DNA from 2 places in the Stenotrophomonas sp. STEN147 genome. Region 1 is predicted to be linked to the other one. Evidence: predicted binding sites of a transcription regulator. Region 1 holds the regulator's gene; the other holds the start of a gene.
The links. The regulator FliA, encoded in region 1, starts transcription of late flagellar genes. The targets are predictions, from matches to a motif close to TAAAGTTTNNCNNNCNNNGGCCGATAA.
Positions count from the first base shown of each region.

Region 2: the regulator FliA is predicted to act here: its motif matches at 4,014-4,040, upstream of ACVOKU_RS08355 (methyl-accepting chemotaxis protein).

Region 1 is NZ_JBRRCG010000002.1:17,613-23,468, forward strand. It holds gene ACVOKU_RS02935 (chemotaxis protein CheA) at 1-486, opposite strand, end outside; gene ACVOKU_RS02940 (protein phosphatase CheZ) at 489-1,094, opposite strand; gene cheY (chemotaxis response regulator CheY) at 1,094-1,486, opposite strand; gene ACVOKU_RS02950 (RNA polymerase sigma factor FliA) at 1,544-2,287, opposite strand; gene ACVOKU_RS02955 (MinD/ParA family ATP-binding protein) at 2,284-3,171, opposite strand; gene flhF (flagellar biosynthesis GTPase FlhF) at 3,158-4,810, opposite strand; gene flhA (flagellar biosynthesis protein FlhA) at 4,956-5,856, opposite strand, start outside.
Region 2 is NZ_JBRRCG010000006.1:41,624-47,479, forward strand. It holds gene ACVOKU_RS08340 (response regulator) at 1-83, opposite strand, end outside; tRNA gene ACVOKU_RS08345 (tRNA-Leu) at 224-309, shown strand; gene ACVOKU_RS08350 (GGDEF domain-containing protein) at 515-1,951, shown strand; gene ACVOKU_RS08355 (methyl-accepting chemotaxis protein) at 1,948-3,783, opposite strand; gene ACVOKU_RS08360 (DUF5694 domain-containing protein) at 4,210-5,298, shown strand; gene ACVOKU_RS08365 (hypothetical protein) at 5,308-5,547, opposite strand; gene ACVOKU_RS08370 (PAS domain S-box protein) at 5,610-5,856, opposite strand, start outside.

The DNA.
Region 1 (5,856 bases):
GTTGCTGCCGTGCAGCTGATCGAGCAGGGCCTCGAACTCGTCGTCGGTGATCAGGTCGCCGGCGGCGGGCGCGGTCGCTGCGGGCGCGGCGGCGGCCGGCGCAGCAGCGCCGTGCACGTCGAACTGGGCGATCAGGTCCGGTGGGGCATAGCCGGGTTCATTGCCGGAAGACACGGCATCCAGCATCGATTGCAGGTAGTCCAGTGATTGCTGTGCGGCATCGAAGTGATGCGGCTGCAGCACCGCCTGGCCAGCGCGGGCGGCGCCCAGTGCCTCTTCGGCGGCATGGCACAGCTCGACCATGGCGGTGATGCCGAGGAAGCCGGCGCCGCCCTTGAGCGTGTGATAGCCACGGAACACGGCGTTGAGCTGGTCGGCGTCCTGCGGCGCCTGTTCCAGCGACACCAGCTGTTCGCCGAGGCGATCCAGGATTTCCTGTGCCTCGATGATGAAATCGGCGGTGATGTCGTCGGATACCGCGCTCATGCTTACAGTCCCAGGTCCGACAACAGGTCGTCGGCGTCGTTCTGAGAGACCGCGTGGCGGTCCAGTCCCTTCAGTGCCGGCCCGGCCAGCGCCGGATCGGTGCGATGCTGCTCCGGTGGCAGGCCCAGCGCGCCAAAGCCTTCGTGCACGCGGCGGACGATGCCGACCACGCGACGGATGATCTGTCCGGTCAGGTCCTGATAGCTCTGGGTCAGGGCAATCTCGGTCAGGTTGTGGCGGATGCGCTCCAGCTGCGCATCCTGCCCCGGCTGCAGGCCTTCGGCGCGCAGCTGTTCGGTGAGGCTGCGGCACTCTTCGGCCAGGTCCAGAGTGCGGTGCGTGGCCTGTTCGGTCATCGCCACGACGTGGTCCAGGCGCGCGCAGGCGTCGTCCAGCTCGCCCGCCTCGCTGGGGACGGTCGGCAGTTCTCCCAAGGCCTGGCCCAGTTCGCGGGCCAGCCGCGACAGGCCGCTCATCATCGGCTGCGTGCGTGCAGCCACCAGGGCGTCGATGCGCTGGCGCCAACCGCTCTCGTCGCCGGATTCGAGCGCGTCGAGGGCTTCCTGCAGGCGCAGGGCGAGGGCGTTCTTGTCGACCGTGGCGTCCATCAGGCGCTGGCCGCCAGGCGTTCGAAGATCTTGCCCAGTTTCTCTTCCAGCGTCTGCGCGGTGAACGGCTTGATGATGTAGCCGTTCACGCCGCTCTGCGCCGCTTCGATGATCTGCTCGCGCTTGGCCTCGGCGGTGACCATCAGCACTGGCAGGGTCTTGAGCTTGGCATCGGCACGGATGGCCTTGAGCAGTTCGATGCCGGTCATCACCGGCATGTTCCAGTCGGTGACCACGAAGTCGAACGGTTGGCTCTGCAGCATCGACAGCGCGGCATGCCCGTCCTCGGCTTCGGCGGTGTTGGTGAAGCCCAGATCGCCCAGCAGATTCTTGACGATGCGACGCATGGTCGAGAAGTCGTCGACGATCAGGATGCGCATGTTCTTGTTCAAAGCGGAGTTCCTTTGTTGTTCAGTCGCCTGCGGTGGCCGTGGCCGCCGCGGGCATGTTCATTCTTCAAGCCCGGCATCCGCGGCCTCGAAGATCTTCAGCCGGCCGCGCAGGCGCAGCACGGCCTGGCCGTGGATCTGGCAGACGCGCGATTCACTCACGCCGAGCACCGCGCCGATCTCCTTCAGGTTCAGCTCCTGCTCGTAGTACAGCGAGAGCACCAGCTGTTCGCGTTCGGGCAGATGGCCGATGGCCTTGCCCAGTTCGCGGCCGAACTCGCCACGTTCCAGGACCTGCTGCGGTGTGGGTCCGCCCTGGGCGACGGTGTCCAGTTCGCCCTGGTCTTCGATGCGCGATTCCAGGCTGAGGACCTGGCCGCGCGAGGCGTCCTCCATCAGCCGCAGGTACTCGGGCAGTGGCATGTCCATGGCCGCCGCCACCTCGGTGGCACTGGCTGCACGGCCCGTGGTCTGCTCCAGGCGGCGGATGGTGGCGGCCGCATCGCGGGCACGCCGATGCACCGAGCGCGGTACCCAGTCGCCGCGGCGGATCTCGTCGATCATCGAACCGCGGATGCGGATCGAGGCATAGGTCTCGAACGAGGCACCCTGGTCGGCGTCGTAGCTGCGCGAGGCTTCGATCAGGCCCATCATGCCGGCCTGGATCAGGTCGTCCACTTCGACGCTGGCCGGCAGGCGTGCGGCCAGGTGATGGGCGATGCGCCGCACCAGGTCCGAGTGCTGGGCGATGACCTCGGTCGCCGCCGAGCGCTGGACTTCCCTGTACTGGGCCGCGCCTTTCATGCTGCCACCCCGCGTTGCTTGAGGATGCGCTCGAGGAAGAATTCAACGCCACCGCGTGGCTCGGTGGGGGCCTGCCAGCGGGCGGTGCGACGGGCGATCTCGGTGATCGCCAGGGCCGACGGGCTGGATGGATAGGCCTTGACCACCGGCTGCTGGCGCTGCACCGACAGGCGCAGCCAGTCATCCTGCGGCACGCAGCCCAGGTAGTTCAGCGAGACATCGGCAAGGAACTTCTCGCAGACCCGGGTCAGCTTTTCATACAGCACGCGGCCCTCGTTGGGGTCGCGCACCATGTTGGCCACCACCTGGATGCGGTCCACGCCGCGCTCGCGCGACAGCACCTTGATCAGTGCGTAGGCGTCTGTGATCGAGGCCGGTTCGTCGCAGACCACGACAACCGTGTCCTGTGCGGCCTGGCAGAAGGTCAGCACGCCGTCGGTGATGCCGGCGGCGGTGTCCACCACCATGATGTCCAGCTCGCGTTCCAGTTCGGAGAACACGTTCACCAGGCCGATGTGCTCGGCCGGGGCCAGCTCGGCCATGTGCCGCCGACCGGACGCGGCCGGCACCACCAGCACGCCGTTCGGACCTTCGACGATCACGTCTTCCAGCGAGCAGCGGCCGGCGACCAGATCCGCCAGGGTGTGGGTGGGATTCAGGCCCAGGATCACGTCGATGTTGGCCAGGCCCAGGTCGGCGTCGAGCAGCAGCGTGCGCTTGCCCATGCCGGCCAGCGCCACGGCCAGGTTGGCCGAGACGTTGGTCTTGCCGACGCCGCCCTTGCCGCCGGTCACGGCGATGGTGCGCACAGGGCCGAGCGGCTCGCTGCGGGTGGCCGACAGCGGGAAGGTCTTGGTCAGCTTGGCGTACTCACGCGACGGCATGGTTCAACTCCGGGTTGCAGGGCATATCGGCCGCTCGGCGCAAATCTTCAAGGCGAAGTACAAGATTGGCCGCGCTGGCCCGGTGCAGGTCGTCCGGAACGTCCTGGCCATCGGTCACCCAGGTGATCGGCAGCGCGTGGTCTACCGCCACTGACAGGGCGTTGCCGAAGCGGCCGGTCTCATCCAGCTTGCTCAGTACCAGGCCCTGCAGGTTGGCCGCGCCGAAGCGGCGCACCACCTCGTCCATGTCGCCAAAGCTGGTATTGGCCGGCAGCACCAGCAGAGTGCGGACCTGGCGGGCGGCACGCAGCCACTGCAGCTGCGCGGTCAGGGCGCGGTCGCGCGGGCCCAGGCCGGCGGTATCGATCAGCACCAGCTTGTAGTCCTTCAGCCGCTCCAGCAGCTGGTCCAGGTCGGTACCGCTGTTGGCTTCATGCACCGCGATGCCGAGCTGGCGGCCATAGCCGTACAGCTGCTCGCGGGCACCGATGCGCAGTGTGTCGGTGGTGACCAGGGCCACGTCGCGCGGCGCGTGTTTTTCGGCGAAGCGCGAGGCGAGCTTGGCGATGGTGGTGGTCTTGCCGGCCCCGGTTGGACCGACCAGAGCGATCACGCCGCCTTCTTCCAGCGGATCGACCGGCGCGATCGGCAGCCTGCGCGAGATCAGGCCCAGCATCAGCCCGCGGCCGCGGTGGGCTTCGGTTTCCAGCGGTATCTGCATGGCCACATCGCGGGCCAGCCCGGCATCGAATCCGTACTCGTCCATCAGGTCCAGGGCGGTCGCCCGCACCGGGCAGCCGCGCAGGCGCTCGTCGGTGAAGCGGTTCATCTCGCGCTCGATGACCTGGCGCATGCCGGCCACTTCGTGGCGCAGCTGGCGGATCTCGGCATCGTCCTGTGCAACCACCGTCAGTACCGGTGCCGGGGCAAGGAGCGGGGCCGGCGCCGGCGCGGTTTCCGCTTCGGCGGCCGCGATGGGGGCGGGCGTGGTCTCGGCGACGTCCTGCGCGTACGGCGGTTCGGGGTGCACGGCCTCGGCCTGCGCAGTGGCCGCAGCGGTGATCGGCAGCGGCGGCGGCAGCACTGCCGGCGCGGGGGATTCGTGATGCTCGTCCAGCGGCGGGTCGATCAGGAAACGGGCGCGGTTGGCGGGCGCCGGGGCGGGAGCCGCGACGGCGCTCGCGAACGGCGCGAAGATCTGCTCCGGCAGTGCCGGATCGTTGACGGTGGCACGCGCCAGGGTGGCAGCGAAGCCGGAACTGCCGCGGGTGGGCACGATCTCGTCCGCACTGTCCAGGGTGCGGCCGGTGGCACCGACGGCCGCGCGGGCGAGGGCGGCCACGGCCGATGTGGTGGCCGTCACCGGCTGCTGGGCCGGTGTCGCGGAGCGGCGACGGGTGACCGCGGCGATCACTGCATCCGCAGCGGTGCGCGGTTTCGGCGGCGGCGGAGCCACGTCGCGCCGCGAGGCTTCCAGCGCGCGTTGCACCGCGCTCTCGTCATAGTTGGCTGCGGCGACGATCTCGACGCCTTCCTCGATCCGGCGGTTGGACAGGATCACAGCATCGGGACCATGTTCCTTGCGCACCAGGTTCATGGCCGAGCGCATGTCGGCGGCGACGAATCGTTTGATTTTCATGCTGAGGTCACGGGACGGGGACGGCGGGGGGGTGGTGGGAGAACGCGGGTGGTCGGTGGTCTGCACGGAACGGGTTCCCCTTGGCATCTGTCTGTTGCGGTGGTTCGAAGGTGGTGTCTGTTTTCTGACGCATCGGTGGGCGGCGTCAGCTGATCGTTCCGACCAGCTTCAGGCGCTTGTCCTCCGGCACTTCGCTGTACGCCAGTACCGACAGCGACGGAACGCTGTGACGGACCAGGCGTGCCAGCGCGGCACGTACCGGGCCGGGAACCAGCACGACCGCGGGCTCGTTGCGGGCTTCCTGCTTGCTGACACATTCGGCCAGACTCTGATGCAGTCGCTCGGCAAGCCCGGGTTCCAGCGCGGCGCCGTTGCCCTGCGTGGACTCCTGCAAGACACGTTCCAATTGCGGGTTGAGGGTGAACACCGGCAGCTCCGCCGACATTCCGGCGATCTCCTGCACGATGAAGCGGCCGAGCGCCGTGCGCACTGCGGCGGTGAGCGTGGCCGGGTCCTGGCTGGACGGCGCGTGCTCCACCAGTGCTTCGGCGATCTTGCGCAGCTGGCGGATCGGAATGCGTTCCACCAGCAGGTTCTGCAGCACCCGCACCACGGCCGACAACGGCAGCGCCTTGGGCGTCAGATCTTCGACGAGTTTGGGCGCGCTCTTGGCGAGGTTGGCCAGCAGGTGCTGCACTTCCTCGTGGCCCAGCAGCTCCGGCGCATGCTCGCGGATCAGGTGCGAAAGATGGGTGGCGACTACGGTGGCCGGGTCGACCACGGTGTAGCCCATGGTTTCGGCCTGGGCACGCTGGTGCGGCTGGATCCAGGTGGCGTCCAGGCCGAAGGCGGGATCCTTGCCGGCGATGCCGTCCAGCGGGCCGAGCGCACTGCCGGGGTCCAGTGCCAGTTCGCGGTCGGGATGGATCTCGGCGGTTGCCACCGGCACGCCATGTACCAGCACGCGGTAGCCGTTGGCCGGCAGTTCCAGGTTGTCGCGGATGTGCACGGATGGAATCAGGAATCCCACGTCCTGGGTCAGCTTG
Region 2 (5,856 bases), on a different contig from region 1:
TGCACCAGTTGCATCTGCAGCAGGGCCGCGCTCATCTCGTCGTTCTCGACCACCAGTACCCGCAGGTCCTGCAACGCCGCCATCGATTCCCGCTCCTGTGCATATCACGCCGGCGCAGTATAGCGATCACGGGGGCAATGCCGGCAGATTCGGCCGCGATCGTCCCGCGCCGGGCAGCCCCTATGAAAGTGCGCTCGACCTCGGGTAAAATCACCCGCTGCCTGCCGGTGTGGCGGAATGGTATACGCAGCTGACTCAAAATCAGCCGGGGGCAACCCCATGAAGGTTCGAGTCCTTTCACCGGCACCATGCATCAAAGGCCAGGTCCACGACCTGGCCTTCTGCATTTCCGGCCCGTCACCTGCCTCGCCCCTCCCGCGCGGCGACCGCCCGGCGCCGCCACCGTGCGCGCCCCGGCTGACAACGTTGCCAGCGGATCCACGCCGCGGAATTCTTGCAAGGCGCACGCGCATCTGCCTATCGTGACTGGCCGTACCTGGGGGCGGGGGAATGCATGACGTTGCCGGCAGCACTGCTTTTTCTGGTCACGCATGCATTCGTCGTCGGCCTGGCAGGCCCTGGAGATCCGGTGGGTTCGTTCCTGATGTCGAGCGCCGCGCCGCTGCTGGCGGCCATGGCATGCGCGCGCCGTGCGCGTGACAGCCACGCCGCCTGCAAATGGCGGACCTTCGCTTTCGCCGTCAGCCTGTTTCCGGTCGCACTGCTGCCACTGCTGTTTCCCGGCATCACCGATGCCTGGCCGGCGCAGGTCGCACTGACATCGTTGATCCTGTACGTGTTCTATCGCATCCCGCTGACCTACGTGGCCGCCAGCGCCGACAGCAGGAACCGCCATGTCCGCAGCGTCGACCTGTCGATCATCTGCCTGCTCTGGCTGCTGTACTACACGCATGCGCAATCGACTGCGCAGCTGGATACCGCGCTGTGGACACATGGCCTGAACCCCATCAGCACCACGCAGAACAGCCTGCTGTTCAGCTTCGCGGTGATCCGCTACCTGGCCGAGGACAACGCAGATCGCCGCGACTTCTTCCGCACCCTCACCCTGTTCCTGCTCGGCTACTTCCTGATCGAACAGTACGTCAGCCGGTATCGGCCGCAGACCCCGGACGGCGGATGGGGAGATCTGCTCATCAGCGGCCTGTTCCTGCTGCTGGCGGTGATCGCCGGCAGTCCGCGGCGCAGGACCGCGCCGCCTGTACCGCGCAACCTGCGGCGTTTCGTCGAGGCCAGCGTGCCGTTGATGCTGCCGCTTCTGCTGATGCTGGTTGCATTGCTGATGGCGCGTACGAACCAGACGATGGCGACGGTGGGCTTCATCGGCGCCATGCTGGGCTATGCACTGCGCAGCGTGCTGAGCCAGGTGGACATCCAGCGCCAGCGCGACGAGCTGGCAGCGCTGGCCCGGCGTGACCCGCTGACCGGGCTGGGCAACCGCCGCAGTTTCGATGAATCGCTGCCGGGTGCCCAACGGCGCGCGCGGCGCCAGGGCCTGGGCCTGGCGGTGCTGATGATCGACATCGACCACTTCAAGCGCCTCAACGATACCTACGGGCACCCGGAGGGCGATCGCCGCCTGCAGGCGGTGGCCGCGATCATCGATGGCTGCCTGCAGCGCGGTGACGACCTGCTCGCCCGCTACGGCGGCGAGGAATTCATCGCTGCGCTGCCTTCCCCCGACGTGGCCCATGCAATGGCCATGGGCGAGCGCATCCGCCTGGCGGTCGAAGACGCCGCGCTGCCGTCCGGCCCGTCCAGCGTGACCGTCAGCATCGGCGTGGCATGGTTGGCTGCCGATGCTCGGCAGGACCCGGACAGCGTGGTCGAACGTGCCGACCAGGCCCTGTACCGGGCCAAGCGCGCGGGCCGCAACTGCGTCTGCGGCGACGCTTTGCCGGAACGTACAGCGACCCCTGCCCTGCGCGCCTAGACCACGCGCAGGGTCGGCACGCCATGCTGCAGGGCAGCGCCGCCCGCCGCCCCCTGCACACGGAATCCGGCGACGGTCTGCAGCAGGTGGGCCGACTGTTCTTCCATGCTGCGCGCCGCGGCAGACGCTTCCTCGACCAGCGCCGCGTTCTGCTGGGTTCCCTGGTCGATCAGGTCCACCGCGTGGTTCATCTGCTGGATGTCATCGCTCTGCTGCTGCGAGGCGCTGCTGATCTCGGTGACCAGGTCACTGACCCTGCGCACGTTGAGCACGATCTCGTCCATCGTGCGGCCAGCACTTTCCACCTGCGCAGTACCCGCACCGACATTGGCCACCGATGTGTCGATCAGCTGCTTGATCTCCTTGGCGGCGCTGGCCGAGCGCTGCGAAAGTTCGCGGATCTCGGTGGCGACGACCGCGAACCCACGGCCGTGCTCGCCGGCACGCGCCGCCTCCACGGCAGCGTTCAACGCCAGGATGTTGGTCTGGAATGCGATGCCGTCAATCACCCCGATGATGTCGACGATGCGACGCGAGGAGGCGTTGATCAAGGCCATCGTCGCCACCACCTCGTGCACCACGCTGCCGCCGCGCGCAGCCACCTCCGCTGCGCCGCCGGCCAGCTGGCTTGCCTGGCGCGCATTGGCCGCCGTGCGCTGCACCGTATCGGCCAGGCCCTTCATGGACACGGCGGTTTCTTCCAGCGAGGCCGCCTGCTGTTCGGTGCGCTGCGACAGGTCGCTGTTGCCCTGCGCGATTTCGGTCGCGCCGACCGCAATGGTATCGGCAGCGAACTTGATCTGGCCGATGATGCCCGCCATGGCTTCGACCAGCGCGTTGACGCCATCGCACAGCTCGGCGATGGGGCCACTCTTGTCGGCAATGGCGACGGTACGGGTCAGGTCGCCCTGCTTGGCCGCCGCCACGACCTCCCGGGTCTGCGCCACCGCACGCTGCATGGCCTGGTTCTCATGCACCTGCGCGGTGATGTCGGTAGCGTATTTGACGACCTTGAAGGGCCTGCCGTTGCCATCCAGGATGGGGTTGTAGGAGGCCTGGATCCAGATCTCGCGGCCGCCCTTGCCGAGCCGCCGGTACTGCCCGGCGTCGTACTCGCCGCGCCCGAGCTTTTCCCAGAACCGGCGGTACTCGAGGCTGCCGCGAAGCTCGGGCTCCACGAACAGCGCATGGTGTTGGCCGCGCACCTCTTCCAGGCTGTAGCCGGTGGCGGCGAGGAAGTTGGCGTTCGCCGAGAGAATGTGCCCGTCCAGGCTGAACTCGATCACCGCCTGCGACTTGTCGATGGCGGCAAGCTGCCCCGCCCAGTCCGCGGCCTGCAGCTTCTGCGCGGTGATGTCGGTCGCGAACTTGACGACCTTGAAGGGCCGGCCCTGCGGGTCCAGCACCGGGTTGTAGGACGCCTGGATCCAGATTTCGCGCCCGCCCTTGCCCAGCCGTCGGTACTGCCCGGCGTCGAACTCGCCACGTCCCAGCCGGGCCCAGAAGTCCCGATACTCGGCGCCGGACGCCTGATCGGGGTCGACGAACAGCGAATGATGCCTGCCCTGGATTTCGTCCAGACGATAACCCACCGCCTGCAGGAAGTTGTCGTTGGCCTGCAGGATGGTGCCATCCAGATCGAATTCGATCACCGCCTGCACGCGATGCAGTGCGGCCACCTGGGCGGCCAGTTCGGCGTGGCCGCGGTCGCTGTCGACACTGCCGGGCCGAGGCGGTCCCGCCAGCGCGCCCAGCAGGGAACGCCACGGCGACCAACGGGCGTGCAGCTCGGCTGACGCCTGTGCGCCTGCCGTAAGGCCTGGAGTGAGCATTGTCTGATCCTCGGTGTCCGGTAAGCGGTTGCGATCCGGCAGGCGGGATGCCCGACGGCGACATCAATTGCTTGGACTACAGGTGCCGGCAGGCACCTCTCGAGCAACGGGCAAGAACATCTGGGGGCGGGTGCGATCGGTATCCGGGAGCGGCGGAACACACTGCGCGGGCCGCCCGACGGGGCAGCCTGGGGTCCTGCAGCGGGTGACGGGAGCGGGATCCAGTGAGGTTATCGGCACCTCCGTTCCGGGCTTTAGGCCCCTCCGCAGCAGGCCCTGTCCAGCCCCCTCCCCCCCTGCAGCGCCTGACGGCGCCCGCGATGCAGCCTGCAACGAAAAGGTTGCCATGACCAACGGGGCTGTCGGCAAGGGGGTGGACAGGCAAGGATGCGCCCATCACGGACCGTCCATCGACACGGAGATCGCATGTTTTCACGCCTGGCTGCTCTTTTCGCCCTCGGCCTGTGCAGCAGCGGCGCGCTGGCCGCCGATGCAGGCTATCGGCCGAGTTTCAATCCCGCACAGCTCAAGGGCCCGCCCGCCGGCCGCGTCAACGAAGTGCTGGTGCTGGGCTCACCGCACCTGTCCGGCCTGCCCCCGACCTTCCAGCCGGCAATGCTGGAGCCGCTGCTGCAGCGCCTGCAGGCATGGCGGCCGACGGCGATCGCGGTGGAGAACCTGTCCGGACTGCAATGCGATTTCATGCGCCGCAATCCCGCCCGCTATGCCGAGAGCGTGGAAAGTTACTGCGTCGATCCTGCACCTGCCCAGGCCGCCACCGGTCTGGATGTTCCAGCGGCCAATGCCGAAGTCGATCGCGTGCTGGCGGCATGGCCCGCCACACCGACGCACGCACAGCGTCGCCGGCTGGCCGCACTGTTCCTGGCCGCAGGTGAGAACGGCTCTGCGCTGGTGCAGTGGCTGCGCCTGCCGCCGCAGGAGCGTCGCGCCGCAGACAGCCTGTCACCGCAACTGGTGCAGTTCCTCGACAAACGCGCCGTGCGACGCAACGAAGTCAGCCTGATCGCGGCCGAGCTTGCCGCACGCCTGGGCCTGGAACGCCTGTGGGCAGTCGATGACCACACCGCTGATTCGCCCACCCCTGCGGCACTGGAGAAGGCGGCTGGCGAAGCCATCATGAACGCCTGGAACAATCCCGCCAGCAAGGCACGACGGGCCGCCGATACGGCCCTGCACGCCGAACTCGGCAGCACGGATGGCCTGCTGGCGCTCTATCGGAACTACAACGCGCCCGACACCATCGCCCAGGTCTACAACAGCGATTTCGGCGCGGCCCTGGTCGAACCATCGCCAGAAGGCTTCGGCCGCAACTACGTCGGCTACTGGGAAACCCGCAACCTGCGCATGGTCGCCAACATGCGCGAGGTGCTGGGCCAGCACCCGGGCACCCGCATGCTGACCCTCGTCGGCGCCTCGCACAAGGGCTACTACGAGGCCTACCTCAACCAGATGCACGACGTGCGGCTGGTTGATGCCAACAGCGTGCTGGACTGAGCGCCAGGGCTAGCAGCGTGCCGGCGCATCCCCGCGCCGCGACCGCCACAGCAGCACGCAGGCGGCCACGATGGCACCCAGGGTCAGCATCAGCAGCACCACCACGCCGCCCTGCAGAGTGGGCAGCAGCGCCTGCGCCCGGGCATCGCCGTGCAGTTGCTCCAAACGCAGGCAGGCGGCTACCGCCAGCCACCAGCCGACCATTGCCGGCGCGAAGGCACGCAGGGCATCCGGGGTCCAGAAACGCATGTCGCTCTCCAACGGGGTGGGTGTGCGCGCAGTATTCGCGGCCGCCCTCTCACAGACTGAGATCAGCCGCCACCGGCGTCGCTGTCCACGCCCTCAGCCGGCCATTCGCCGGCTTCCCCCTGCACCTGCACGTTGTTGCGTCCCATTGCCTTGGCCCTGTAGCACTGCGCATCGGCCGCAGCCACGGCCTGGTCCACCCCCATGCCGCCCAGCAGCGGTGCGATACCGATGCTGGCGCCCACCCGCAGGCGGTGCTGGTCCCAGGGAATGGAGAGACTGGCCAGGGTCTGCAGCAGTTCGCCGCCGATC